Regions from separate parts of the Nonomuraea sp. NPDC050478 genome, predicted to be linked through region 2. Evidence: riboswitches for the same ligand, from Rfam matches in the RefSeq annotation. Region 2 holds a riboswitch; the other holds the start of a gene.
What was found. Region 2 has a riboswitch for thiamine pyrophosphate ahead of ACIBF7_RS05700 (cytosine permease). Riboswitches for the same ligand answer to the same signal wherever they lie in the genome.
Positions count from the first base shown of each region.

Region 1 (11,467 bases), on a different contig from region 2:
CGCACGGGACCTTCCTGCTGGGAGCGTAGATGCGCGACTTCACCCGCCTGCCCGACCTCGCGCTGCGCCGCCACGGCGGGTCCGTGATCGCCGCCAGCGACGAGTCGTTCGCCGGGAAGGAGAACCTCATCCGGCCCGGCAGGCCCGCCTTCCAGCCCGCGACGTTCGCCGGCACGGGCCAGGTCTACGACGGCTGGGAGACCCGCCGCCGCCGCGGCCCCGGCCACGACTGGGCGATCGTCCGCCTCGGCCTGCCCGGCGTGATCCGCGGCGTGGTCGTCGACACCGCCTGGTTCACCGGCAACCACCCGGCGCACGCCGCCGTCGAGGCCGCCCACGTGCCCGGCCACCCGTCCGCGGCCGAGGTGGAACGGGCCGGCTGGGTCACCATCGTGCCCATGAGCCCGCTCAAGGGCGACAGGGAGCACCCCTTCGAGGTGGCCGACGAGAGCCGCTACACCCACGTACGGCTGAACATGTATCCCGACGGCGGCATCGCCCGGCTGCGCGTGCACGGCGAGGCCCGCCCCGACCTGTCCGTGTGGGACGGGCTCGGCCTCGACCTCGCCGCGCTGGAGAACGGCGGGCTGGTCACCGCCTGCTCCGACGAGTTCTACTCCTCACCCGGCAACGTCATCGCCCCCGGCACGGCCCGCAACCAGGCCGAGGGCTGGGAGACCGCGCGCCGCCGCGACGGCGGCAACGACTGGCTCGTCATCCGCCTGGCCGGACGCGGCCGCGTCAGCCTCGCCGAGATCGACACCACGAACCTGGTCTTCAACGCGCCCGCCGCCGTGACGCTCACCGGCCTCGACGGCGACCGCGAGGTCCCGCTGCTGCCCGGGACGCCGCTCCGGCCCGACACGCCGCACCGCTTCCGGCTCGGCCCGCACGACCCCGTCGACCACGTACGCGTCGACATCCACCCCGACGGCGGCCTGGCGCGCGTGCGGCTCTGGGGACACCTGGCCTAGTGCCAGAGGTGGACCTCCGAGCCCGGCGGCCGCTCGGAGTTGGGCCCCGGGCGCTGGAACCGCACCACGCCGCTGTTGGACAGGTTGTGCACCCGCACCCGGAAGCCCTGCGCCTGCAACTCGTTCTTGGCGTCGTTGATGCCCTTGCCCATCACGCCCGGCATGATCCGGAACTCCTGGTCGTCGCGGGCCTCGTTGTCGCCCCGGAACCAGTGCCAGAAGTCCGTCTCGCAGCGCGCCACCGTGACCATCGCCGGGATGCCCTGGTCGACCTCGGACTTGGGCTTCGGCGACTGCGCGATCACGGTGCACGGCTCGGCGTCGTCGTCGACCTCGTTGACCTGCACCTGGAAGCCCTGCTGCGTCAGGAACGCGGCCGCCTCGTCCTTCGGCATGCCGGACACGTCGGGCATGACCAGGCCGGCGCTCACGTAGATGTCGACCTTGGCGCCTTCCTTGACCTTCTCGCCCACCTGCGGCGAGGTGCGGATCACGTGGTTGCGCTGCACCTCGAGGTTCTTGACGCGGCGCATCTTGCCGACCGTCAGCCCGGCCTCGCCGATCGCCGCCCTGGCGTCGTCCTGCGTCAAACCGGCGGTCTTCGGCACCAGCACCCGCTTCGGGCCCAGCGAGGGCACCAGCGTGATCGTGGTGCCGGCCTCCACCTCGGTGCCGTGGACCGGCTCCATGGCCAGCACCGACCCCTCGGCGACCTTCTCGTCATGGCGGCCCTCGACCCTGGCCACCTGGAAGCCCTGCGCCCTCGCGCTCTGCTCGGCCACCGCGAGGTTCTTGCCCACGAGATCGGGCACGATCTTGTAGCTCTTCTGCGCGAAGTAGAGCCCGGTCGCCGCCACCGCCCCCACCATGATCACGGCCAGCGCCGCCAGGAACCAGACCGGCTTGACCCGGCCGCCCCGCGAGCGCGCCGGCGGAGGCGTGGGGACCTCCGCGCGCGGCTGGATCAGGGTGTGGGCCGGAGCCGCCGGCGGGCTGGTGAACGCGCCGGTCGGACGCGCCTGCTGCGCGCCCGACAGCCTCGGCAGCGTCCGGTGCGCCTCGACCGCCTGCACCAGCATCGCCGTCGCGTCCGCGGGGCGGTCGTGCGGCTCGCGCGCCGTCGCCTGCGCCACCAGCGTGTCGATCAACGCCGGCACGTCTGACGCCAGCGACGACGGCGCGGGCACCGTGTCGTGCACGTGGCGGTAGGCCACCGACATCGGCGTCTCGCCGTCGTACGGCTGCCGGCCCGTCACCAGCTCGAACAGCATGATGCCGGCCGCGTAGACGTCGCTGCGCACGTCGGCGCCGCCGGTCGTCACCTGCTCGGGCGACATGTAGCCGATCGTGCCGATCATCACGCCGGTGCGCGTCTGGTTGGTCGCCTCGATCGCGCGGGCCAGGCCGAAGTCGACCACCTTGATGCGGCCGTCGTCGGCCAGCAGCACGTTCTCGGGCTTCACGTCGCGGTGGACCATGCCCGCCTGGTGGGCGGCGCCGAGCGCCGCCAGCACCGGGATCATGATCTCCAGGGCCTCTCGGGCGGGCAGCCTGCCACGGTCGCGCAGCACGTCACGGAGCGTCTTGCCGGGCACGTACTCCATCGACAGGTAGACGACGTCGCCGTCGGTGCCCTGATCGAAGACGTGCACCACGTTCGGGTGCGAGAGGCTGGCCACCGACTTCGCCTCGCCGATGAACCTGCGCACGAACGCCGGGTCGTCGGCCAGCGAGCGGTGCATCACCTTGAGCGCGACGGTCCGGTCCAGCCGGATGTCGAGCGCCAGGTAGACAGTCGCCATGCCACCCCGGGCGATCCGGGACTCGACGCGGTAGCGCCCGTCGAGCAGCCGACCTACCAGAGGGTCCGCAGTCGTCGTGTCCACCCGGCTGAGTTTACGGGCGTTTCGCCCCCGGGAGGGCCTGACCATCCGAAAGTGATGCCGACCCGTGCCGTTCCGTGACGCAAGCGTACTCCTGGGCCGGCGGAGAACCGCATTTCCGGGGCTCGTACCGCTCCCGGAAGTCCCTGGGAAGAAGTTCTCCTGGAAGGCCCGTGGGCTTTCCAGGAGAACCGGCACCGTCAGGGAGACATCGGGGACGAGGCCTCCGCGTACCGGCGGCGGGGGATCCGGCCGGCCAGCCGGGCCGCCCGCCCGGCCTGGACGGCCGATCGCATCGCCGAGGCCATCAGCTCGGGCCGCTGCGCCCGGGTGACCGCCGTCGCCAGCAGCACCGCGTCGCACCCCAGCTCCATCGCCAGCGCCGCGTCGCTGGCCGTGCCGATGCCCGCGTCCAGGACCACCGGCACCCCGGCCGCCTCCACGATCAGCTCGATGCTGTGCGGGTTCCTGATCCCCAGCCCGGAGCCGATCGGCGAGCCCAGCGGCATCACCGCCGCGCACCCCGCCTGCTCCAGCCGCCTGGCCAGCGCCGGGTCGTCGCCGATGTACGGCAGCACCACGAACCCGTCGGCCACCAGCCGCTCCGCCGCGTCGAACGTCTCGATCGGGTCCGGCAGCAGGGTCCGCTCGTCGGCGATGACCTCCAGCTTGACCCAGTTCGTGCCCAGCGCCTCGCGCGCCAGCCGCGCCGTCAGGACGGCGTCGCCGGCGGTGAAGCAGCCGGCCGTGTTGGGCAGCACCTTGATGCCGCGCCGGCGCAGCACGTCGAGCACCGACCCGCGGGCGTGCGGGTCGAGCCGCCGCATCGCCACCGTGGTCAGCTCGGTGCCCGACGCCTCCAGCGCCTGGTCCAGCACCTCCAGCGAGGGGGCGCCGCCGGTGCCCATGATGAGCCGGGAGCCGAACTTCTCCCCGGCGATGACCAGATCATCCACCTTGCACCGCCGTCAGCACCTCCACGCGGTCGCTGTCGCGCAGCGCCGTCGTCTCCCACGCGCTGCGGGTGACCACCTCGTCGTTCACGGCCACCGCCACGCCGGTGGCGGACTCGGTCAGGGACCGTACGGCCTGCGCGACGGTCATGCCCTCGGCCACCTCGCGGGCGGCCCCATTGATCATCACATTCATGAAACATCCTTGAATCTCGCCGGTGAGCACAATGTCGCGAGGTCGGCCTCCTCGCCTTCGAGGATCGCGGCGGTGAGCGGCGTCAGCAGCACCCCGCCACGATGGTGACCGGTCGCCAGCACCAGCCCCGGGATCCCGCTCGGCCCGACGACCGGCAGGTTGTCCGGCGTGCCGGGCCGCAGCCCCGCCACCACGTCGGCCACCTCCAGCTCCGTGACGCCCGGCACCAGCTCCCTGGCGTCCCGCAGCAGCTCGTAGACCCCGCCCGCGGTCACCCTGGTGTCGAAGCCCAGCTCCTCCTGGGTGGCTCCGACCACCAGTTCCCCGTCGCCCCGCGGCACCAGGTAGACCGGGTTGCCGTGCACGGTCCCGCGCACGCACCGCCCGATCAGCGGCTGGGGCGACCTCAGGCGCATGATCTGCCCCTTGACGGGCCGTACCGGCACATCCGCCAGCTCCCCGCTCCACGCCCCCGCCGCCAGCACCACCCGCTCCGCGACCAGCGTCTCGGGCTCCCGTCCCCGCGGCACACCCGGCGAGATCCCGGGGACTGCGCCCGACTCCGGAGGGGCCAGCCGTACGCCGGACACCCGGTCGCCGTCACGCAGCAGCTCGGTCACCCGGGCGCGCACCACCGGGACGCCGAGCCGCTCCAGCGCGGCGAGCAGCGCCGCGGTGACGCGGCGAGGATCCACCCACGCGTCCGTACGGGCCAGCAGCCCGCCCCGGACGGAGGGCGCCAGCATCGGCTCCAGCCGCCGGCACTCGCGCCCGGTCAGGCGCTCGACCGGCAGCCCCAGCTTCTCCATGAACCCGGCCTGCTCGTCGAGCATCGCCAGGTCGTCGGGCCCGAACGCGACGTCGAGCGTCCCGTCGTCCCGCAGATCCAGCCCGGCGCGCGCGGCCGCCAGCCGTTCGCTCCCCTCACCGGATTCCCCGAACCCCCAGGGTGACGCGGCGGCCCGCCCGTCCTCGCCGCCGGCCGACGGACGCCTCCCGCCGGCGGACGAGGGGTCGAAGGCCGGGAAGCGCCCGTCGCCGGGGACGGCGGACGCAGCCGCCGGGCCGGCGCCCGTGGGCGCGGAACCGGCGTGCCCCGTCTCGCCGTGAGGGGTGACCACGTGGGTGCTCGCGGGAGGAGCGGCGGAGCTCGTGCGCCCGGTCCCGCCGTGAGGGGTGACCACGTGGGTGCTCGTGGGAAGCGTGCCCTCGGCGGGGACGGCCGAGCCGGACTGCCCGGCGTGAGTGTTCGGGGTGGTGGTCGTCCGAGGGGCGGAGACGCTCCTGTCGGACTGAGCGGTGAGGGTGGTGGCCGGTCCGTCGGATCCGGGAGTGGTGAGTCCGGCGTCGGCGGCGAGGGCGGCGGCGAAGGCGGGCCAGCGGCGCAGGGAAGCGACGCCGAGACGGAGAAGGGGCTCTTCGGTGTAGGCGACCTCGCTGATCGGGGCCAGCATGCCCGCCGCCGCGTAGGAGGCGCCACGGGCGGGAGACGGGTCGACCACCACGACCTCGCGGCCCTGCCTGGCAAGCCGCCAGGCGATCGACAGGCCGACGACGCCGCCTCCGACGATCACATCCATGTCCGCTCCCTTCGCCGGCATGATCCGGATCAGGTGTCTTGCGGTCGAAGGCCCGGTGAAGCCTTCCTCTCAGCCCGGTGACGGCCGGACTCCCGCGCGTCGTGCACCCCCACCTTACGACCTCCCACGACAGACCGGCACGCCGGTGCCGGGGGAGGTCGCCCCACCCGCGCCCGGCCGCCGCCGAGACCGCGAAGATCGCGACCGGGCATCCTTGGAGACCGAGTTCCCGCCCTCACCGACGGCCGGCCGACCGGCCATGGATTCACCGGCCATGGATCCACCGGGCGCGGATCCACCGGGCGCGGATCCACCGGGCGGTCCTGGGTCCTCCGGGCGGTCCAAGGCCCTTCGGGCTGCCCTGGGCCTTCGGGCGGTACCGGGCCCTCCGGGTGGTATCGGCCTTCGGGAGGTTCTGGCCCTTTCGGGCGCTTCTGGGTTCTCCGGGCTGTCCTGGGCTCTTCGGTGGTCTCGGGCTTCCGTGGGGTTCGGAGCTTCTCGGGCGGCACCGGCGTTCTTCGGGTGGGTCCTGCGGCAACCCTCGGCTGGGCTACTCCGGCAGGGCGCGATCATGCTCGCGGACATAGCAGAGCGGGTGGCTGTCCCGAACCGCCCCTACCCCCGGTGACTTCCGTGGGTGCGTATGTCGTCGGCCCAACCTCCACGAATGATCTTCGGTGGCGAGGAGGTGGAGTGCCAGGTGGGGGAGGAATCGGGGCTCGGGGCGACGCTGTGGGGCGGCCCCCGTTATGGTCGCTTACGTGAATCATGTCGTGGTGGTGGGAGCCGGACTGTCAGGTGTCAGGAGCGTCGAGGCGCTGCGCGCACGCGGGTTCGGCGGCAGGATCACGCTGATCGGGCAGGAGCGCCACCGGCCCTACGACCGGCCGCCCCTGTCGAAGTCCGTGCTGCTGGGCGACGCCGACTCCAGCTTCGTCGACTCCGACCTGGCGGCGCTCGAAGTGGACTTCTGGCCGGGCGTCGCCGCCAAGGCGCTGCGCGAGGGCGCCGTGGAGACGACCGAGGGCGAGCTGGGCTACGACGGGCTGGTCATCGCCACCGGGGCCGAGCCGATCCTGCTCCCCGGTGACGGCCCCCAGCACGTCCTGCGTACCCTCGACGACTCGCTCGAGCTGCGCGCCCGGCTGGTTCCGGGCGCGCGGGTGGCGGTCATCGGCGCGGGCTGGATCGGCGCCGAGGTGGCCACCGCCGCCCGACGGGCAGGCTGCGCGGTGACGGTGGTCGAGGCCGGCCCCGCCCCGCTCACGCACGCCGTCGGCGCCGAGCTCGGCGCCCGCACCCAGCACTGGTACGAGGGCATCGACCTGCGCCTGGACACCATGGTCGCCTCCGTCGAGGAAGGCGGCGTGGCGCTGGTCGGCGGCGGGTTCGTGGACGCCCACGTGGTGGTGACGGGCATCGGCGTCCGCCCGGCCGTCGAGTGGCTCGCCGACGCCGACCTCGACCTGCACAACGGCGTCGTCACCGACGAGCACCTGCGCACGTCGCTGCCGAACGTGGTCGCCGTCGGCGACTGCGCCGCCTGGTGGTCGCGCCGCTTCGGCACGCGGCTGCGGGTCGAGCACTGGGACACCGCGCTGGGCGCGCCCGAGGTGGCCGCCGCGACGCTGCTGGGCGAGGAGGCGGTGTACGACCCGGTCCCGTACTTCTGGTCGGAGCAGTTCGGGCACATGGTCCAGTACGCCGGCCACCACCCGGCCGGCGAGCGGCTGGTCTACCGGGGCGAGGCGACGGGCAAGTGGTCGGCCTGCTGGCTCGCCGGCGACGACACTCTCGCCGCGGTGCTGGCCGTCGACCGGCCGCGCGATCTCGTGCAGGGGCGCCGGATCATCGAGGCGGGCCACCGGCTCGACACGGAACGCCTGGTAGATCCGGACGTGCCCCTACGGGATTGTGTTGTTTGAGCAAGCGCGGCATGTGGTAGTTGTGGTTTCGTGACGCTTTCTGTTGCACAGATCGACCGGGAGACCGATGCCCTCGTCGACGAGTGGCTCACTCTCCCCGAAGTGGCCGACCGCATGGGTCTCACCATGGGTCGCGCCAAGCAGCTCCTCAAGGACCACAAGCTCCTCGGCGTGCGCCGGGGCAGCGGCGGGCCACAGGTGCCCGCGGTGTTCCTCGACGGCCGAGATGTCATGAAGGGTTTGCCTGGCACACTCACCGTCCTGCAAGACGCGGGCTACGACGACGTCGAGTCGCTGCGCTGGCTCTTCACCCCCGACGACTCACTGCCAGGCTCGCCCGTCGAGGCGATCAGGGCGGGCCGCCACACCGAGGTCAAGCGACGTGCCCAGGCCCTCGCTTTCTGACGCCCGCCTCTACCTCTGCACCGACGGACGGCGCGAGCGCGGTGACCTCGCCGAGTTCCTCGACGTGGTGCTCGCCAGCGGCGTGGACATCGTCCAGCTCCGCGAGAAGGGGCTGGAGGCCCGCGAGGAGCTGGAGCTCCTTGAGGTGTTCCGCGACGCCTGCGACCGCCACGGCAAGCTGCTGGCGGTCAACGACCGGGCCGACATCGCCTACGCCGCCCGGCCCGACGTGCTCCACCTGGGGCAGGACGACCTTCCGGTGACGGTCGCGCGAGAGATGCTCGGCGACGACATCGTCATCGGCAGGTCCACCCACTCCGTCGCCGAGGCTTCCGCCGCGGCGGTGGAGGAGGGCGTCGACTACTACTGCTGCGGCCCCATCTGGCCCACGCCGACCAAGCCCGGCCGTCACGCGCCCGGCCCGCCGCTGCTCCGGCACGCGGCGTCGCTCGGCGCGGATCGGCCGTGGTTCGGCATCGGCGGCATCGACCTGGCCAACCTGGACGAGGTCATGTCGTACGGGGTCAGGCGGGTCGTCGTGGTGCGCGCGATCACCGACGCCGAGGACCCGGGCGCGGCAGCGGCCGAGTTCGCCAAGCGCCTGACCGACGGCCCCGGCTGACCCGGCCGGCGTCCCGCCGGGCGCTCGCCGGGTCATGGCCGGTGGTTCGGCCTGGGCCGAGGTGGCTCAGGTCTTGCGCGCGGTGGCGGCCACGGCCAGTTCGGACAGGGCTGTGCGGGCCTCGGCGGTGATCGGCGCCTGCTCCAGCGAGGCCAGGGCCTCACCGAGGTAGTCGGCGATCATGTCTTCGCACTCACGCAGCGCGCCCGTACCCTCGATGATGTCGCGGAGGGCTGCGACGCCGTCGCCGTCGAGCCCGGGGTCGCCGAGCAGGCGCCGCACGGTCGCCGCGTCGGCCGGGGAGGCGGCCGCGAGCGTGCGCGCCACGAGCATCGTCCGCTTGCCCTCGCGCAGGTCGTCGCCGGCGGGCTTGCCGGTCGTCGCCGGGTCGCCGAACACGCCGAGGATGTCGTCACGCAGCTGGAAGGCGATGCCCACGCGGGTGCCGTACGTGGTGCACAGCTCGTCCACCCACGGCACCCGCCCGCCGGCCGCCAGCACCAGGCCGAGCCTGAGCGGCTGCTCGACGGAGTACTTGCCGCTCTTGTAGAGGGCGACCCGCAGGGCCGAGTCGAAGGTGTTCTCGCCGTTCGCCTGCTCCAGCAGGTCGAGATACTGGCCGCACATCAGCTCGGTGCGCATGTGGTCGTGCACCGGCTGGGCCGCCGCCAGCGCCCGCGCGGGGAGCCCGCTGGTGCGCCACATCTCGCCCGACCAGATCAGCAGCAGGTTGCCCAGCAGGATCGCCGCGCCCTCGCCGAACTGCTCGGCCGACCCGTGCCAGGCCGACTTCTCGTGCAGCGCCTGGAAGCGGCGGTGCGCGGCCGGCATCCCGCGGCGCAGGTCGCTCTTGTCCATCACGTCGTCGTGCACCAGCGCGCTCGCCTGCAGCAGCTCCAGCGAGGCGGCGGCGGAGAAGACGCCGGGCTCGTCGCCGCCGCCCGCGGCCCGCCAGCCCCAGTAGCAGAAGGCGGGGCGCAGGCGCTTGCCCCCGGCCAGCAGGTCCTCCGCCGCGTCGCGGAGCGGCCGGAAGTCGGGCTCGCCGTCGGAAGGGAGGCGCCGTTCGACGAACTCCCTGAGGCGGAGGTCCACCTGGGAGCGCAGGTCGTCCATGCTCGCGGCGTCAATGGTCATGCTCTGAAGACTAGTGGCCCAGCAGGGAAAGGCCAGCGACCAGGTTGGGGCGGGTCACGAGTGGGCCTGCGGGTACGCTTGGGCCATGGCGCTTGGTCAACCCTCCATCCTGCCCGGCCGTGTCCCCACCGTCCGCGAGTTGCTCGCCTCCGGTGGCCGGTCGTTCTCCTTCGAGTTCATGCCGCCGAAGACCGACGAGGGCCAGCGGCAGCTGTGGAAGGCGATCAGGGAGCTGGAGTCGCTGCGGCCGACGTTCGTCTCGGTGACCTACGGCGCCGGCGGCTCCAGCCGCGACCGCACGGTCGACATCGTCGAGCGGCTGGCGCACGGCACGACGCTGACCCCGGTCGCCCACTTCACCGCGGTCAACCACTCGACGCGCGAGCTGCGCCACCTGATCGGCCGCTTCGCCGACGCGGGCGTGCGCAACATCCTCGCCGTGCGCGGCGACCCGCCCGGCGACCCCACCGGCGAGTGGATCCCCCACCCCGACGGCGTCCTGTACGCGGAAGACCTGGTCAGGCTGATCCGCCAGTCGGGCGACTTCTGCGTGGGCGTGGCCGCGTTCCCCTACAAGCACCCGCGCTCTCCGTCGATCGAGTCCGACACCGAGTACTTCGTGCGTAAGTGCCAGGCCGGCGCCGACTACGCGATCACGCAGATGTTCTTCCGCGCCGACGACTACCTGCGGCTGCGCGACCGGGTCGCGGCCCGCGGCTGCGACACGCCGATCATCCCGTGCGTCATGCCCGTCACGCAGATGAGCACGATCGCCCGGTCCGAGCAGTTGTCGGGCGCGCCGTTCCCGCCGGAGGTGGCCGCCCGGTTCGAGAAGGTCGCCGACGACCCGGCCGCGGTGCGCGCGCTCGGCATCGAGCACGGCGCCGAGCTGTGCCAGCGGCTGCTCGACGAGGGCGCGCCCGGCATCCACTTCATCACCTTCAACCGGTCGAGCGCCTCGCGGGAGGTGTTCCAGCGGCTGCGGCACGCACCGGCCCTGACCGTCTGACGCGCGGGCGCGACGGGTGTTGACTGGGAGCGTGATCGCCGACTTCTGGTTCGACCCGTCCTGCCCGTACACCTGGCTGACCTCGCGGTGGCTCCTGGAGGTGACCGGGGTCCGCCCGGTCGAGGTGCGCTGGCACGTGCTCAGCCTCGCCGTGCTCAACGAGGGCCGCGACGACGATCCCGAAGGTGACCCGGAGGGCTACCTGTGGGTGCCGGCGCGGATCGCGGCCGTGGTGGCCGACCGCTACGGCCAGGAGGCGCTCGGCCGCTTCTACACCGCGCTGTGGACCACCGGCGGCGCCGACCAGGACTGGATCGGCGACCTGCGCACGGCGCTGACCTCCGCGGGCCTGCCCGCCGACCTGGCCGAGGCCGGGCTCACCGGCGAGCACGACCATCTGGTACGGGCCTCCCACGCCGAGGGCATGGCGCTCATCGGCGGCGAGGCCGGCACCCCCGTGGTCGCGGTCAGCGGGGCCGGCCAGGACCGGGTGGTGTTCTTCGGCCCGGTCATCTCGCGGGTGCCGGAGGGCGAGCAGGCCGGGCGGCTGTGGGACGGCACGCTCCTGGTCGCCGGCACCCCGCACTTCCACGAGCTGAAGGGCCTGCCCCACGAGGAGCCCGCCACCCCATGACCTACGAGCCGACGCTCCCGCCGGAGCACGTCGAGCGCATCCGCCGCTGGCACGAGCGGGCCTACGCGGCCGCCAGGGCCGAGGCCGGCGACGACGGCCGGACCTTCCACCATCTCGGCCTGACCCTGCACGTGCCCCCGGACGTCCAGCCG
Region 1 covers NZ_JBITHT010000002.1:1,117,398-1,128,864, reverse strand. Annotated here, with positions in the region: gene allB (allantoinase AllB) at 1-29, shown strand, start outside; gene alc (allantoicase) at 30-974, shown strand; gene pknB (Stk1 family PASTA domain-containing Ser/Thr kinase) at 971-2,860, opposite strand; gene ACIBF7_RS13225 (thiazole synthase) at 3,058-3,813, opposite strand; gene thiS (sulfur carrier protein ThiS) at 3,806-4,006, opposite strand; gene ACIBF7_RS13215 (FAD-dependent oxidoreductase) at 4,003-5,586, opposite strand; TPP riboswitch at 5,576-5,692, opposite strand; gene ACIBF7_RS13210 (NAD(P)/FAD-dependent oxidoreductase) at 6,348-7,511, shown strand; gene ACIBF7_RS13205 (Rv2175c family DNA-binding protein) at 7,542-7,916, shown strand; gene thiE (thiamine phosphate synthase) at 7,894-8,538, shown strand; gene ACIBF7_RS13195 (polyprenyl synthetase family protein) at 8,605-9,672, opposite strand; gene metF (methylenetetrahydrofolate reductase [NAD(P)H]) at 9,758-10,681, shown strand; gene ACIBF7_RS13185 (DsbA family protein) at 10,713-11,315, shown strand; gene ACIBF7_RS13180 (methyltransferase) at 11,312-11,467, shown strand, end outside.
Region 1: another riboswitch for thiamine pyrophosphate. It lies ahead of ACIBF7_RS13215 (FAD-dependent oxidoreductase); the one in region 2 lies ahead of ACIBF7_RS05700 (cytosine permease).

Region 2 (11,467 bases):
CCGCAGCCCCCGCAGCAGCCGGTCGCCGACGACGTGCCGCGGTCCAGCTCGCGGGTGTACGGCAAGCGCCGGTCGGGCAGCAGTCCCGTCAGGCCCATGCGGAGCACCTCCGACCGGCCGCCCCCGCCGCCCGGACAACGGCCGCCGCGCCGGCGGATCAAGGGCGGCACCGTTCTCAAGATCATTCTCGCGCTCCTGGTGGCGCTGGTGGTGACCGCCGCCGGCATGCTCTTCTGGATCGACGGGCGGCTGGGCGGGCTGCCCGCCGGGATCCTGGACGACTACGAGGGCCGCCCGGCCGACACCCCCGGCACCAACTGGCTCCTGGTCGGCTCCGACAGCCGCAAGGGCCTGTCGGCCCGCGAGCGCAAGAAGCTCGCCACCGGCAACAGCGAGGGCCAGCGCACCGACTCGATGATGCTGCTCCACCTGCCCGAGGGGAGCGACCGGCCGACGCTGGTCAGCCTGCCGCGCGACTCCGCCGTCACCGTCCCCGGCCAGGGCCGCAACAAGCTCAACGCCGCCTACGCGATCGGCGGGCCCAAGCTCCTGGTCCGCACCGTCGAGACGGTCACGGGCATCCGCGTCGACAACTACATGGAGATCGGCTTCGCCGGCTTCGTCGAGATCGTCGACGCCGTCGGCGGCGTCGAGATCAACGTGCGGGCCGCGGTCAACGACCCCAAGGCGGGCCTGAAGCTCAAGAAGGGCACCCAGACCCTCACCGGCGCCCAGGCGCTCGGCTACGTCCGCACCCGCAAGGGCGGGGCGCTGCCCGACTACGAGCGCACCAAGCGGCAGCGCCAGTTCCTCAGCGCGGTGGTGAAGAAGGCGGCCAGCCCCGGCACCCTGATCAACCCGTTCACCTCGATCCCGCTGGCGATGAGCGCCACCGACGCCGTGGCGGTCGACGAGGACACCGGCGTGTTCGACATGCTCTCGCTGGGCCTGGCCATGGGCGACAGCCCGGTGACCACGGTGGTGCCCTTCGGCGGCACCGAGAACGTCGCGGGCGGCGAGGCCGTCAAGTGGGACAGGGCCAAGGCGCTGGCCCTGTTCGAGGCGCTGGCCGCCGACCAGCCGGTGCCGAAGGAGATCCTCGACGCGGGTTAGCCCGTCGCGGTGATGGCGGCCGTGGTGACGGCGATCGAGATGCCCGCGTTGATCGCGGCGATCGTCTGCGCCACGGCCTCGGCCTCCCACGCGCCGGCCGCGATCTCCTTGACCCGGCCCTTGTCGGCGCCGGGGAACGCCTTGCGGTCGAGCTTGGCGGCGTGCATGACCGCGATGAGCACGGCGGTGCGCGGGTCGGGCTCGGCGCCGCCCAGCGCGCCCGCGACCCGCTCGCGTACCCGCGACTCGACGCTGCCGTCGAGCTCGGGCCAGCGGGTGGTGCGGAAGACGCCGAACACCCGGCCGCGCTCCTCGGCCAGCACGCCCGCGGCGGCGAGCCGGGTGAGCAGGCGGGTGCGGAGCTTGCCCGACTGCAGCTGCTGCACCCACCAGGCGGGCCCGCGCTCCTTCGGGCTGCCGGCGATGCGGGCGAGCGCGGCGTCGAGCTCGTCGTCGCCCAGCGGCGCGGGGTCCAGGACGGTCACCTTCTTGTCGCGCAGCGTGATGCGCTCGCTGATCGCCAGCTCGGCCAGGAGGGCGCCGGCCACGGCGGGGTCGAGCTGGATGGTGGAGAGCAGCTGCCTGCCGTCGTCCTCGCCGAAGGCGAGAAGGAGGATCTCCTCCGCGATCGTCACGCTCATCCTCTGACACTAACGTGCGAGCATGACCATCTCGGAAAAATTGCACGCTGTCGGCCGTCCCCTGCTTGAGGCTCAGCTGGCCCATCCCACCGTTGCCGGGATCGGCCGGGGCGATCTGCCCGAGCCCGTGTTCCGGTCGTGGCTGGAGCAGGACTACCTCTACCTGCTCGACTACGTGCGGGTGTTCGCCAAGCTGGCCTGGCAGGCTCCTGACGCGCACGTCGGCGACCTGGTGGACCTGGCGCACTCGACCTATCACGAGGAGCTGGATCTGCACCGTTCGCTGTCGGCCGAGTTCGGGGCCGATCTGGAAGGGGCGGTGAAGGGGCCGGCCTGCGTCGCGTACACGGACTTCCTGCTGGAGTCCGCGGGCTCGTACGGGGAAGGGCTGGCGGCGCTGTATCCGTGCATGTGGGGATATTCGACGCTGGGGCGGATCCTGGCGGAGAACCCGCCCGCCGAGCCGCGCTACCGGGCCTGGGTCGACACGTACGCCGACCCGGGGTTCGCCGCGCTGGCCGAGCGGATCGCCCAGATGATCGACGAGACGGACGTCGATCCCGACCGGGCGGAGGCGATGTTCACGGAGGGGATGGCGCACGAGCTGGCGTTCTGGGACGTGCCGTAGCGCCGCGTAGTCTGGAGAGCATGCCTGAACTTCCCGAGGTGGAGTCGCTCACCGCGTTCCTGGGCGAGCGGGCGGTCGGCCGCACGATCGCGGGCGTCGACGTGGTGGCCTTCCAGGCGCTCAAGACGTTCGACCCGCCGGTGACCGCGCTGGGCGGGCTGACCGTCACGGGCGTGTCCCGTCACGGCAAGTTCCTCGACCTCGACTGTGACGGGCTCCACCTGGTCATCCACCTGGCCCGGGCGGGCTGGCTGCGCTGGCGTGACGACCTGTCGGGCGCCAGGCCGGTCCGTCCGGGCAAGGGCCCGCTCGCCGTACGGGTGCGGCTCGCGCCCGACGCCGACGGGCTGGCGCCGGGGTTCGAGCTGACGGAGGCGGGCACGCAGAAGCGCCTGGCCGTCTATGTCGTGAAAAATCCGGACGAAGTGCCGGGTGTCGCCGCGCTCGGCCCCGACCCCCTCGACGAGTCCTTCGACGTCGCCGCGCTCAAACGCATCGTCGGCGGCAACCGCACCCAGATCAAGGGCCTGCTGCGCGACCAGAAGGTCGTCGCCGGCATCGGCAACGCCTACTCCGACGAGGTGCTGCACGCCGCGAAGATGTCCCCGTTCAAGGTCGCGGCGACGCTGACCGACGCGCAGATCGCCGACCTGCACGACGCCATCGTGACCACGCTGCGCGAGGCGGTCGAGCGGGCGCGCGGCCTGGCGGCCAAGGACCTCAAGGCGGAGAAGAAGTCGGGGCTGCGCGTGCACAACCGCACCGGCCAGCCGTGCGACGTCTGCGGCGACACGATCCGCGAGGTGTCCTTCGCCGACTCCTCGCTGCAGTACTGTCCCACCTGCCAGACCGGCGGCAAGCCGCTGGCCGACCGCCGCATGTCCAAGCTGCTCAAGTAGCGTGCCGAGCACGACGCGCGGCAGGTAAGAATGGGCGCATGACGGTTCCCGAGGTCGAGGTCCGCGACGTGCCCGACGACGCCTACCTGCTCGACGTGCGCGAGGAGTACGAGTGGGTGGCGGGCCACGCCCCCGAGGCGGTCCACATCCCGATGACGCAGATCCAGGCGCGGGTCGACGAGGTCCCCTCCGGCTGTCCGGTCTACGTCGTGTGCCGCGTCGGCGGCCGTTCGATGCAGGTGGCGGCCTGGCTCAACCGCCTGGGCCGCGAGGCGGTCAACGTCGGCGGCGGCATGCAGGCCTGGGAGCTCGACAAGCGTCCCATGGTCAGCGAGACCGGCCGGCCGCCGATGGTCGCCTGACCCCGACTGGCCGAAACGGGACCAATAGTGCATCATGGGGGCGGCAGCCGGAGTTGATCTCCGGCTGTTGACGACCCACCGCGGGAGCTCGGGGCCAACCGGGCTGAGAGGGCAGCTACGCCGCTGCCGACCGCATGAACCTGTCCGGGTAATGCCGGCGTAGGGAGTGCGCGATGTCGCATGCCATCCATGGCGAGGAAGTTCCGCTGACCCTGGAGGGCGAGCCCCCCAAGACGCTCGGAGTGCTCGACCAGGGCGCGCTCTGGGCCAACCTGGCGGTCAGCCTGCTGGGCTTCTCCGGCGCGTTGTTCCTGATCGACCCGCTCGGCGGCGCGCCGCTGACCGTGACGGCCGCCCTGGTCGCGACCGTGGTCGGCAGCCTGATCGGCACCACCATGGTGGGCCTGGCGGCCATCCCCGGCACGCAGACCGGCAAGCCCGCGATGGTGCTGCTGCGCGGGCTGTTCGGGGCGCGGCTGTCGTACTTCCCCACCGTGCTCAACATCATCCAGATGATCGGCTGGGGCGCGTTCGAGCTCTGGGTGATCGCCCAGGGCGCCCTGGCCATCTTCGGCGACACGGTCCCGTACGCGGTGTGGGTGATCGTCGCCGGGGTGATCACCACGGTGCTGACCGTCTGGCCGCTGGGCGCGGTCCGGCTGATCAGGCGCTACATCACGGTTCTGGTGATCATCGCGATGATCTGGTTCGCGGTGCAGTTCCTGGGCGACGCGCAGCCGCGGACCGGAGGGTCCTGGGAGGCGTTCGCCCCGGCCGTCGACTACGTGATCGCGCTGTCGGTGTCGTGGGTGCCGCTGGCCGCCGACTTCGCCCGGCACTCCAGGTCCAGCCGGGCGGCCTTCACCGGCGTGGTCGGCGGCTACACGCTCGCCCAGGTCGCCTGCCTGGCCCTGGGCGTGTACGCGGTCGCGATCGCAGGGGCCGAGGCGGTGGCGGCCGACAGCACGGCGGTGTTCGGGCCGTTCGTGGCGGTGCCGCTGGGCGCGCTGTTCTTCGCGATCCTGGTGCTCCGCGAGGCCGACCAGTCGTTCGCGAACGTCTACTCGACGACCGTCTCGCTGCAGAACCTCATGCCGCGCGTCGACCGGCGGATCATCAGCACCCTCATCGGCCTGCTCACGGTCGCCATCGCGCTGGTCGTGGACGTGACCTCCTACGGCGCGTTCCTGGGCGTGATCGGCGCGGTGTTCGTGCCGATGTTCGCGGTGCTGGCCGTCGACTACTTCCTGCTCGGCGGCGCGGCCCGGTGGAACACCGACGCCGACGCCCCCGCCCGCTGGTCGATGCTGGTGCCGTGGGCGCTCGGCTTCGCGGCGTACTGGCTGACCACCTCCACCCCCACCGTCGCCCCGTGGGACGGCTTCTGGGCCGGGGTGCGCGAGGTCATCGGCTTCACCAGGGAGCCGTGGATGAACGGCGCGCTGGGCGCGGCCATCGTCGCGGCCCTGGCGACGCTGCTGATCGGGCTGGTCACGCGCCGCGTCGCTCGACGGTGAGCAGATGGCGCTTGGCGGCGGGGCCGCCCGCGTAGTCGCCGGGCTCGCCGTCGTCGCGCACCACCCGGTGACACGGCACGATCACGCACACGGGGTTGGCGCCGAGCGCGTTGCCGACCGCGCGCAGCGCGCGCGGCCTGCCGATGAGCTCGCCGATCCGGCCCATCGTCGTGGTCGTGCCGTACGGGACCGCCATCGTCTTCTGCAGGACCGTACGAGCGAACGGCGTGGCGAGGGTCAGGTCGACCCGGGTGGAGAAGGCGCGGAGCCGGCCGGAGAAGTAGGCGTCGAGCTCGCGGCGGACCGGGTCGAGCCGCCGGGCGTCGGTGCCGATGAGGCTGCCCACCTGGTTGGACACCCGCTCGAAGACCACGTGCTCGTCCTCGTAGCTGCAGGCGACGAGGCCGCGCGCGGTGACCGCGAGCACCAGCCTGCCGACCGCGCCGTCGTAGGTGCCGAGCGCGACGTCGAGCTGGCCGTCACCCCGATAAGTGTCGGACGTCACCCGCAGCAGGGCCTCGAGGTCGCCCGACACGCCTTCACCTCCACCCGCCATGAAAAAGCCGTGACCGCAGCGTATCGGACGGATCGCCCGACGCGAGCGCCACGCCGCGGGCACTATGGAGTCGTGGGGGACCCAAGGGGTGCGAGTGACGACGAGATGGTCCGCGCGGTGCTCGACAGCTCACCCAACGCCGTCGTCGCGATCGACCGGGACCAGACGGTCCTGGTCTGGAACGCGGCCGCCGAGGCGCTCTTCGGCTGGCCCGCGGCCGACGTGCTCGGGCGCAGGGCGCCGATCGTGCCGGAGGAGCTGGCGGCCGAGCACCACGCGGCCCTGGAGCGGGTCCGCACCGGCGGGCAGGTGTCGCTGCGCACGAAGCGGGCGCGCGCCGACGGCGGCGTGCTGGACGTGCGGGCCGACATCAGCGCGCTGCGCGTGGGCTGCGCGACGGCCGGATACGTCTGCGTCTACCACCTGGTGCAGGCCGACCACGCGGCCAAGAGCCGCCTGGCGCGCCGCGCGAGGCTGGTGCGCAGGCTCACCGACGTGGTCGGCGACATCAACGCCGAGCTGGAGCTGCCCGCCGTGCTCGACCGCATCTCGGCCAGCCTCACCGAGCTGACCGGGGCCGACGCGGGCGGGTTCGTGCTCATCGAGGGCGACCGGCTGCGCCTGGTCAGCACCTACCGGCTGCCGGACTCGCTGAAGGAGGCCACCACCGACCTGGACACCAGCCTGGTCGGCACGCTCCTGCGCACCGGCAGGACCGTGCTGCTGGAGTCCGCCGGGCTGGACCGGCTGGTGTGGGCGCGGCTGAAGGGTCTGCACACGATCGCGCTCGGCCTCGCCGCCGTCGGGGGTCGCCCGTACGGCGCGCTCTACGCGCTGTTCGCCAAGCGCAAGCCCGGCCACCTGGAGCTGGAGCTGCTGGAGCTGCTGGCCGGGCACGCCGGGATCGCGGTCGGCAACGCGGTCGCCTACCAGGAGGCGGTGCGGCAGCGCGCGCACGAGCGGGCCGTGTTCGACGCCAGCGCCGACGGCATCGCGGTGCTCGACGGCGACGGCCGGGTGCTGCGGTGGAACCCGGCCGCGGCCGAGCTCACCGCCGTCAGCGCCGAGGAGGTCATCGGCGGCCCGCCGCCGTTCCCGCTGCCCGGCCCTGGGGAGAAGGTCACCCACCAGCTGCCGAGCGGGCGCTGGCTGGACGTGGTGTGCGCGCGCATCGAGGAGACCGGCGAGCTGGTCGTCGACTTCCGCGACGTCACCGCCGCCAAGGAGCTGGAGGAGGCCAAGGACCTGTTCCTGGCGACCACCAGCCACGAGCTGCGCACCCCGATCACGGTCGTCCGCGGCTTCGCCGGCACGCTCGACGCCCGCTGGGACAAGCTGAGCGACGCCGAGCGCCGCTCCGCCGTGCACACGATCGCCGAGCGGGCCAAGTCGCTCGGCAGCCTCATGGACCACCTGCTGCTCGGCGCCAGAGCGGGGGCGGAGGAGCAGGTGGTCGGCGACGAGCCGTTCGACCTGGCCGAGCGGCTGCACGCGGCCACGCTCGGCCTGCCGGTGCTGTCCGACCGGCACCGCATCGAGGTCGGCATCGCCGTGGGCCTGCCGTGGGTGATGGGCGATCCGCTGGCCACCGACATCGTGCTCGGCCAGCTCCTGGAGAACGCCTTCAAGTACTCGCCGCAGGGCGGGCTGATCAGCGTCGGCGCCTGGCGCGAGAACGGCGGGGTGGTCGTGGTGGTCGACGACGAGGGCGTGGGGATCGCGCCGGCCGACCGGGAACGGATCTTCGAACGGTTCGTCCAGGTGGAGACCGGCGACCGCCGGAGGTTCGGCGGCGTCGGGCTCGGCCTCTACATCGTGCGGAGCTTGGCCAGGGCGCAGGGCGGCGAGGTGAGCGCGCATCCGCGCCCCGGTGGCGGCACCCGGATGAAGCTCCAGCTCAGGTCCGCTTCTACTATCGGATCCGACACACCGGTGCGGTAACGAGGTGGTCACGGTTGCGCTGATCTATCGTCCGATGTGTACAAGCTGTGATCGAGATGCGGTTTCTGGGATCGAGTAACGGGGCATTTCGGTCGTACCGGGGGTGCTTCCGCGGGGGGCACTGGGAGACGGGGAGGTGGGTGTGTCAAGCGTGGTGCTACTGCCGTACGCGCCGTCCAGCGTCGCCGTCGCCCGCCAGCGTCTCAGCAACGATCTTCAGGACTGCGGGGTCTTCGATCCCGCGATCGACGATGCCGTACTCGTGGTGAGCGAGCTGCTCAGCAACGCGCTACGGCACGCCCACCCGTTGCCTTCGGGGATGGTGAGGGTGTCCTGGCTGCGTAACGATGGTCACATCGAGGTGGCGGTCAGCGACGGGGGAGCGGCGACCGAGCCGAGGGCGGGCCGGCCGGCCCTGTCCTCGCTGGGCGGCCGCGGGCTGGGGATCGTCGAGTATGTGGCGGAGAGCTGGGGCGTGCGGCATGACGGCGACACGACAACGGTGTGGGCGATCCTGCCCGCACCTCAGAAGCAGATGAACGGGCAGGTTCACGCGCTCAAAGAGGCCGGGTAGCGAGCACGGCGCGCTCTCCCACGGTCCACGCCGTGGAAACCAGCAGATAGAGCCCGGCGGCCAGGGGGAGCACCGCCGCGGCCAGCACCGAGCCGAACGGCAGCAACGGTGTCACCCTTCGGATGAGCTCCGGCTGGTCGTCGGTGAGCGCCGACTTCACCGTACGGGAAGACAGCCATGCCACCACGGCCATCAGCACGAGCACCAAAGCGAAGACCGAAAATGGGCCGCTGAACAGACCGTAATGTGCGAGCACGGCCGCGACCTGCTGACCGAGCGGAGCCCCGAACAGGTCGTGGCCCGCCAGCGCGGTCGGGTGGGTCGCCACCCGGAACATCAGCCACATGAACGGCAACTGGGCCAGCCCCGGCAGGATCCCCGCGAACGGCGAGCTGCCCTCCTTGGCGAACAGCGCGGACGTCTCCTTCGCCAGCCGCTCAGGGTCGCGCCCGAACCTCTTGCGCAGCTCGCGCAGCCTGGGCGCGAGGCGTTCCCTGACGCGGGCGCTGCGCGCCTGGCGGATGCCCAGCGGCAGCAGCAGGAGCCGTACGGCCAGGGTGAACAGCACGATGCCGAGGGCGGCGTGGCCCCCGGAGACGCCGATGACGAACGAGACAAGCGAATCGATCATGAGCCCTTCTCCCATGGAGACTTCCAGGGCTCGGGTCCGAGCCCCGCCTAACAGGAAGCGGGGCGCGGTGAAGGAGCTCGCGGTCTCGGTCTCCCGGCCGCGTCGGGATCGCGCTGGCGCTGGAAGGCCGTGCGCCGCGCGTACACCAGGGGGAACCCGGACGGCTCACCGCCGCAGGCCGGCAGCAGCCTGGCCGCCCACGAGACCAGCAGCAGGACCGCCACCATGGTGACGGCGATGAGCCAGGGATCGAACAGGAAGGCCGTCACTGCGGCGAGGACGACTTACCGACCAGCGTGACGACGACGAAGACCAGCAGAGCGATCACTCCGATGATCAGCGCGATCTTCAGCAGCCCCAGAACCATGGGGATGATGAAGGTGAACAGCACGAAAAGCGCCAGCGCGGCACCCGCCACGAGCATGATGACTCGACCCATGACGCCACCGTACGTCGTGCCGGTGCCGCGTGCGAGGCTTACGAAGCGATGACGTGATCGCCTCGCCCGTGCCGCAGCGCCGTACCGTGATGGCGTGAACACCCGCATCCTGGTGGTCGACGACGACCCGAACGTGTCCGAGGTGGTCGCACGCTATCTGGAGCGCGACGGGCACGAGGTCGAGTGCGTGGGCGACGGCGCGGAGGCGCTGCGCCGCGCGCTGGCCAGGCCGCCCGACCTGATGGTGCTCGACCTGATGCTGCCCCAGCTCGACGGGCTGCAGGTGTGCAGGAAGCTCAGGGAGCGCTGGCCGGTGCCGGTGATCATGCTGACCGCGCTCGGGGAGGAGATCGACCGGGTGGTCGGCCTGGAGACGGGCGCCGACGACTACGTGGTCAAGCCGTTCAGCCCGCGCGAGCTGGCCCTGCGCGTGCGGTCGGTGCTGCGCCGCGCCCGCGGCGCGGCCGTCACCGGCGGCACCGGCGTGCTCCGCGACGCCGACCTGACGGTGGACGTGGGCGCCCACGAGGTACGGCTGGGCGGGGCGGAGATCATGCTGACCGCCCGTGAGTTCGACCTGCTGGCCTACCTGATGCGCAACCCCAGGCAGGCGTTCAGCCGGGCGGCGCTGCTCGACCAGGTGTGGGGATGGTCGTTCGGCGACTCCTCCACGGTGACCGTGCACGTCAGACGGCTGCGGGAGAAGATCGAGCCCGATCCGACCGACCCGCGCAGGATCGTCACGGTCTGGGGGGTCGGCTACCGGTACGAACCGCTGGAGGGCCCCGCGTGAGCCTCGGCATGATCGTCGTGGTCACCGCGGGCCTGGGCCTGCTGGTGGCGGCGGCGGGCCTGGCCGTCATGTGGTGGCTGCGCACCCGCTCCATCGGTGTGATGATGGCGATCGTGGTGGTCGTCGCGGTGGCCGCCACCCTGGCCGGCGTGGTCGCGATCACCATGCGGATGATCATCGAGGGCCCCGCCAGGGACGTCGTGCTCAGCGTGATCGCCGTCGGCGGCCTCGTCGGGCTCGGTGTGGCGTTCGTGGTGGCCAGGCGGGTCGTGGCGGAGAGCAGGCGGCTGGTGGCCGCGGTCGGCGAGCCGCCGTTCACCGCGCCGCGAGGGCTGCCCGCCGAGCTCCAGGCCATCGCCGACGCGCTGCAGGAGGCGTACGCGCGCGAACGCGCACTCGAAGGCGCCCGGCGCGAGCTCGTCGCCTGGGTCAGCCACGACCTGCGCACCCCGCTGGCCGGGATGCGCGCCATGGCGGAGGCGCTGGAGGACGGCGTCGTGGCCGACCCCGAGACGGTCGGCCGCTACCACCGCCAGATCAAGCTGGAGGTGGACCGGCTGTCGGCGATGGTGGACGACCTGTTCGAGCTGTCGAGGATCCACGCCGGGGCGCTGCGGTTGTCGCGGGCCAGGATCGGGCTCGCCGACCTGGTCGCCGACACGCTGGCCGGGGCCGAGCCGCTGGCCAGGGCCAAGGGCGTGGTGCTCACCGCTGAGGCGGCGGCGTCGGTGCCGGTCGAGGCCGACGCGGGCGCGCTCGGGCGGGCCCTGCGCAACCTCGTGGTCAACGCCGTCAAGCACACGCCCTCGGACCTGCCGGTGGTGATGCGGGCCGGGGTGGAGTCGGGGATGGCCTGCCTGTCGGTCAGCGACTGCTGCGGCGGCATCCCGGAGGAGGAGCTGTCGCGGGTGTTCGAGGTGGCCTTCCGTGGGGAGGCGGCCCGGACCCCGACGGCGGACGGCGGGGCCGGGCTGGGGCTGGCGATCGCCCGGGGCATCGTGGAGGCGCACGACGGGGTGATCGGCGTGGTGAACGAGGGGCCGGGCTGCCGGTTCGAGATCCGCCTCCCTCTCGGATGACGGGGTGGATCAGGCGGTCTCCGGGAGGATGGACTCGCAGGTGGAGCCGAACGACTCCGACATTGCACGAAATGTCGGGCAGGGCCATCTCCACATGCAGCTCCGGCACCGCAGGATGGGGTGCGCGGCGTCGCTGGTGATGCCGCCCGCGTCACGCGGCTGATGCAGGTCGAGCAGCCGCAACCCGAGCTCGGAGAACATCAGCAGCTCGTCGCGGGCCCCGGAGAGGAAGTCGAGGTCCTCCCCGGCCAGCTTGGTGCGTACGGGGACGTAACCCTCGTGGTTGACCAGCCC
Region 2 covers NZ_JBITHT010000001.1:1,195,426-1,206,892, forward strand. Annotated here, with positions in the region: gene ACIBF7_RS05675 (LCP family protein) at 1-1,113, shown strand, start outside; gene ACIBF7_RS05680 (GPP34 family phosphoprotein) at 1,110-1,754, opposite strand; gene ACIBF7_RS05685 (TenA family protein) at 1,777-2,382, shown strand; gene ACIBF7_RS05690 (DNA-formamidopyrimidine glycosylase family protein) at 2,403-3,281, shown strand; gene ACIBF7_RS05695 (rhodanese-like domain-containing protein) at 3,320-3,643, shown strand; TPP riboswitch at 3,714-3,826, shown strand; gene ACIBF7_RS05700 (cytosine permease) at 3,817-5,160, shown strand; gene ACIBF7_RS05705 (methylated-DNA--[protein]-cysteine S-methyltransferase) at 5,135-5,695, opposite strand; gene ACIBF7_RS05710 (PAS domain S-box protein) at 5,822-7,657, shown strand; gene ACIBF7_RS05715 (ATP-binding protein) at 7,800-8,231, shown strand; gene ACIBF7_RS05720 (YidC/Oxa1 family membrane protein insertase) at 8,215-8,862, opposite strand; gene ACIBF7_RS05725 (DUF6412 domain-containing protein) at 8,910-9,131, opposite strand; gene ACIBF7_RS05730 (hypothetical protein) at 9,128-9,301, opposite strand; gene ACIBF7_RS05735 (response regulator transcription factor) at 9,396-10,094, shown strand; gene ACIBF7_RS05740 (sensor histidine kinase) at 10,091-11,173, shown strand; gene ACIBF7_RS05745 (hypothetical protein) at 11,183-11,467, opposite strand, start outside.